2 regions of the Nocardioides marmoraquaticus genome follow, and region 2 is predicted to be linked to the other one. Evidence: predicted binding sites of a transcription regulator. Region 2 holds the regulator's gene; the other holds the start of a gene.

Region 1 (2,394 bases), on a different contig from region 2:
CTGGGCCGTCACGACGCGGGCGGGCCAGCTCTGCTCCAGCTCGTCGAGCCCGTCGAGCAGCTCCTGGGCGTAGTCGGTGATCTTGAAGTACCACTGCGTCAGCTCGCGCTTGGTCACCGTCGCGCCGCACCGCTCGCAGGTGCCGTCGACGACCTGCTCGTTGGCCAGCACCGTCTGGTCCTGCGGGCACCAGTTGACCGGCGAGTTCTTGCGGTAGGCGAGCCCGCGCTCGCGGAACTTCAGGAACAGCCACTGCGTCCAGCGGTAGTACTCCGGGTCGGAGGTGTGCAGCCGCCGCGACCAGTCGAAGGACACGGCGTACCGCTTGAAGCTGTCGGCCTGCGTCTCGATGTTGGCGTAGGTGTAGGTCGCCGGGTGCTCGTCGTTGCGGATCGCGGCGTTCTCGGCGGGCAGGCCGAAGGAGTCCCACCCGATGGGGTTCATCACCTCGAAGCCGCGCTGCCACCAGTAGCGCGCGATCACGTCGTGCAGCGCGGTGACCTCGGCGTGGCCCATGTGCAGGTCGCCCGAGGGGTAGGGGAACATCGTGAGCGCGTACTTCTGCGGGCGCTCGCTGGTCTCGTCGGCGCGGAACGGGTCGAGCCCGGCCCACACCGGCTGCCACTTCGCCTCGACGTCGCGGAAGTCCAGGTGGGTGTCCTGCTGCTCGTGCTCGCTCATCTCTCCGTCTTCCCTCGGTCTGCTCCAGACACACAAAAGCCCCTCGCGCAGAGGGGCGGCCGCGTCGTACGACGCGGCTAGGCAAGGAGCAGGGCGTGTGTCACGGACTCATCGTACGCCGCAGCACGTGTCCCGACCGGACCGCCCGACGCGCCACGACCCGCCCGGACCACCTGCTCCCTGAGGAGGTTGCGCAGCAACCGTCTCGAAGGGCCGCCGCACCGTCCTCCGGGTGCGGGGTCTCGAGGCCCTCGCCCGGGGGCTCGGGCACCTCGACCACCCCTGCCGGACTGGGGTGGTCGAGGAGCATCGGCCTCCCTTGGCTGGTCGAGGTGCGAGGAGCGCAAGCGACGAGCCTCGAGACCCGGTGACCTCCCCACGAGCTCTGCTCCCTGGAGAGGTTGCGCCGCACGGCCCCTGCTCCCTGAGGAGGTTGCGCAGCGGCCGTCTCGAAGTCAACGGTCCCGCAGGGGCCGCGCGGTCGTTCGGGTGCGGGGTGGAGGTTCGCCCGGGGGCTCGGGCACCTCGACCACCCCTGCCGGACTGGGGTGGTCGAGGTGCGAGGAGCGCAAGCGACGAGCCTCGAGACCCAGCCAGGCGCCTACCACCCTGGGCCGCTGCCCGTCCACATGCTGTCGATCATCTGTTCGATTGTCAGTTACAAGCGGTAGACTTCGGTCATGAAGACCGCGCCTCTCGACACCGCCGACAGGGCACCTGTCGACGTGCGGGCGGCCATCATCGACGAGCTCCTGACTGCCCGAGCCGACGCCCACGCGGCTGAGGTGAAGCAGGTCTGGATGGCGGTGCAGTGGGCGCTGGCCTACCCGGCCGAGGTCGATGCCGACGGCGTCGTGGTCGACTACGCCGGGTGGGGTGAGCCGGGCCTGCTCGCCACCGACAAGTCGCGAGTGCTCATCCCTCTCGCCGGCCCCGGTGCGCCGCTGGTGCACCCGCTCGCGCCGCTCGAGCTCGGTGCGGCGCTGGACCGGTCGCACGACCACGCCCGCCAGCTCATCGGCGACGCCCTCGAGCTCGCCTTCCGACTCCCCCGACTCTGGGCGCTGACCCAGGAGGGGCGGGTGCCGGTGTGGCTCGCCCGACAGATCAGCCGGGAGACCCACGACCTGACCTACGACGCCGCGCTGCACGCCGACCGGCTCATCACCGCCGTCCCGCAGAAGATCGCCGCCGTCGACGCCCGCAGGCTGATCCACGAGGCCCGGCTCACCGCCGACCCCGACCGCGCCGTCGCCGACGAGGAAGCAGCCGCCACCCGTCGTGGGGTGTGGCTGCGCCGGGACCACCGCGCCCCGGGCGTGGTGGACGTCAACATGACCCTCGACGCCGACGACGCCGACCTCCTCGACGCCACCGTCTCCCGCATCGCCGCCGACCTGCGCGACCTCGGCGACACCAGCGACCGCGACGTCCGGCGGGCGACCGCGGTCGGGATCCTCGCCGACCCCCAGCACGCCCTCGACCTCATGTCGGGCCGCACCACCCACCCTGACCCCGGCGCCGCGGCTGGCACCGACCTCGTCGTCCACCTCACCCCCGCCGACCTCACCAGCGAGCACGGCACCTTCGTCGAGGAGACCCGCGGCGCCGTCTCTGCCCCACAGCTCGCCGCGTGGGTCCGCCGACGCGCCGCTCACGGAGGCAGGGTCCGGGTCAGGGCGGTGACGGCCGGGGGGTCTCGAGGCGGTTGCT
Region 2 (2,394 bases):
CGGAACCCACCCCACTTCTCCCCTGGCGCTGCCGGTCTGGGTCGAGGAGACCGTCTGCGCCGCAAGCGGCCCGTGGCGGACGGGCCGGGCTCAGCCGCGGGGAACGGCCAGGCGCTGACCTACGGAGATCTCGGCACCCGGGAGGGAGTTGAGCTCCTGGATCCGCAGCACCATCTCACGGACCTCGCCCGGCGCGGCGACCGAGGCCGCGATGTCGTACAGCGTGTCGCCCGTCTGCACCTCGACGACTCCCACCGGCTCGGTGGTGCCGCCCCCGTCGGTGAGCGTGGCCGTGGCCCAGGAGCCGCCGACCGTCAGCATCAGGGCCAGCAGCACGCCCAGGAAGGTCAGCGTCAGGACCGCGCGACCGCGGCGGGTCAGGCGGACCCGGACGGGCATCGTGCCGCGACCCATGGTGTGGGGGCTGATCGTCATCGTGCTCATCGCTCTACCTCGCTCGGGGAAAGTGCTCGGCCCTGGTGGCCGAGCGTGGAGGGCGACCCCTGCTGTCGTGACTGCTGTCTAGTCGCGACCACCGACAAGGTGGATCCGACCGGCAGCGGTTCGAACATGTGTACGAGCGTAGAACGTCTGTTCGAACGATGCAAGAGGTCGGACCCGCGTTGTGACGACCCGTTGCCAGCGAGCTGCTCGCACACGTGCGGCCGCGCCACGACGACACGCTTCGAACATGTGTTTGAAGTCGACCCGGTCGAGCACTAGCGTGCGGCGCATGTCACGGCAGAGCTCCCGACGCACGGGCGAGACCACCCCCACCGACCGCGGCTCGGTCTCCGAGCTGCCCGACTCCGCGCCCGACCTGACGGGGTTGACCCCTCGCCAGCAGCGGATCCTCAACGTGCTGCGCGAGTCGATCGAGAAGCGCGGCTACCCGCCGAGCATCCGCGAGATCGGCAACCTCGTCGGGCTCACGAGCTCCTCGAGCGTCGCCCACCAGCTGCGCGTCCTCGAGCAGAAGGGGTTCATCCGCCGCGACCCCAACCGCCCTCGTGCCCTCGAGGTGTTCATCCCCGAGCTGATGGCGGCCCGCCGCGCGATCGCCAGCGCCGACGAGGCGCCCTTCGACCCCACGGGGATCGGGGACGCGGCGCCCGAGGCGACCCAGGTCCCGCTGCTCGGCCGTATCGCGGCCGGCGTGCCGATCCTGGCCGAGGAGCAGGTCGAGGAGGTCATGCCGCTGCCCCGCTCGCTGGTCGGCGACGGCGAGCTCTTCCTGCTCGAGGTCAGCGGCGACTCCATGATCGACGCCGCGATCTGCCACGGCGACTACGTCGTGGTGCGCAAGGAGCAGACGGCCGAGAACGGCGACATCGTCGCCGCACTGCTCGACGGGGAGGCCACCGTCAAGACCCTGCAGCGCCGCGGCGGCACGCCGTGGCTGCTGCCGCACAACGACGCCTACGACCCGATCGACGGCACCCACGCCACGATCCTCGGCAAGGTCACCGCCGTGCTCCGTCGCGTCTGACCCCACGCGTCCCACCGGTCCGGCCGGCGCCCCGCACCGGGAGCGCCGGCCGGTCATCCGCCTCACCAATTTCCGACATTCCGGACGCAACTAGGTCCTTTCGGGTCATCATCTCGGGGTGATCCACCCCGTGCTGACCCGCGGAGCGGCCGTCCTCGCCGCTCTGGCCCTCGGACTCGCGTGCGTGCCCGAGCTGGCCGACGCCGGTTCGGCTGTCGCGCAGGCCGGCTCCGGTCCGACCACAACCACGACCACGACCACGACCGGCGAAGCGTCCGTCGAGCAGGCCGCAGCCGCTCCCGATCGCGCTGAGTACGACGAGATCCTGCCGCGGTCCCTGTCGGGCGAGCAGCTGCTCGCGCGGCGCGGCGACCTCGTGCCCGAGGTCGCCGAGCGCAACGCGATGTCGCCGGGCCGGCTCGCCCAGCTGCTGCGCGACGAGACCGTCCGGGTGTCGGTCGAGGGGCACGTCTACGTGGTGGAACCGGCGTTCGAGGCTCCGCAACGGGCCGCGGCGACCGTTCGCGGGTCCACGACCCAGCAGGCCGAGGCCGGCAGCACGCTGGGCAGCGTCCCCACGCCCGGGGTCGTCGACCCGACGCAGGACGCGCTCTCGCTGCAGAGCAGGCCGGGAGCCTCCCGCACGATCTTCCTCGACGTCGACGGGGCCGACGTGAGCGGCACGACGTGGAACACCGCGGTGCCCAACGGCAACCACCCGGGCTTCAACCAGTCCGGCAGCGACCCGGCCACCTTCGACGCGGCCGAGCTCGCCTTCGTCCGGCAGGTGTGGCGCCAGGTCGCCGAGACCTACGCGCCGTTCGACGTCAACGTCACCACCCGCGACCCCGGCAGGGACGCGTGGACGCGCACCGGCACCGCTGACACCACCTACGGCAGCCGGG

Evidence for each region. The regulator LexA, encoded in region 2, represses DNA repair genes until DNA is damaged. The targets are predictions, from matches to a motif close to TCGAACANNTGTTCGA.
Region 1: ACYU8I_RS11680 (HNH endonuclease signature motif containing protein) is a predicted target of LexA. The motif match lies at 1,317-1,332, and genes of this name have one in related genera.

The regions. Positions count from the first base shown of each region.
Region 1 is NZ_BAAHAA010000014.1:9,124-11,517, reverse strand. Features, by position in the region: gene leuS (leucine--tRNA ligase) at 1-681, opposite strand, end outside; gene ACYU8I_RS11680 (HNH endonuclease signature motif containing protein) at 1,362-2,394, shown strand, end outside.
Region 2 is NZ_BAAHAA010000007.1:45,452-47,845, reverse strand. Features, by position in the region: gene ACYU8I_RS07135 (LysM peptidoglycan-binding domain-containing protein) at 91-444, opposite strand; gene lexA (transcriptional repressor LexA) at 734-1,489, shown strand; gene ACYU8I_RS07125 (fibronectin type III domain-containing protein) at 1,608-2,394, shown strand, end outside.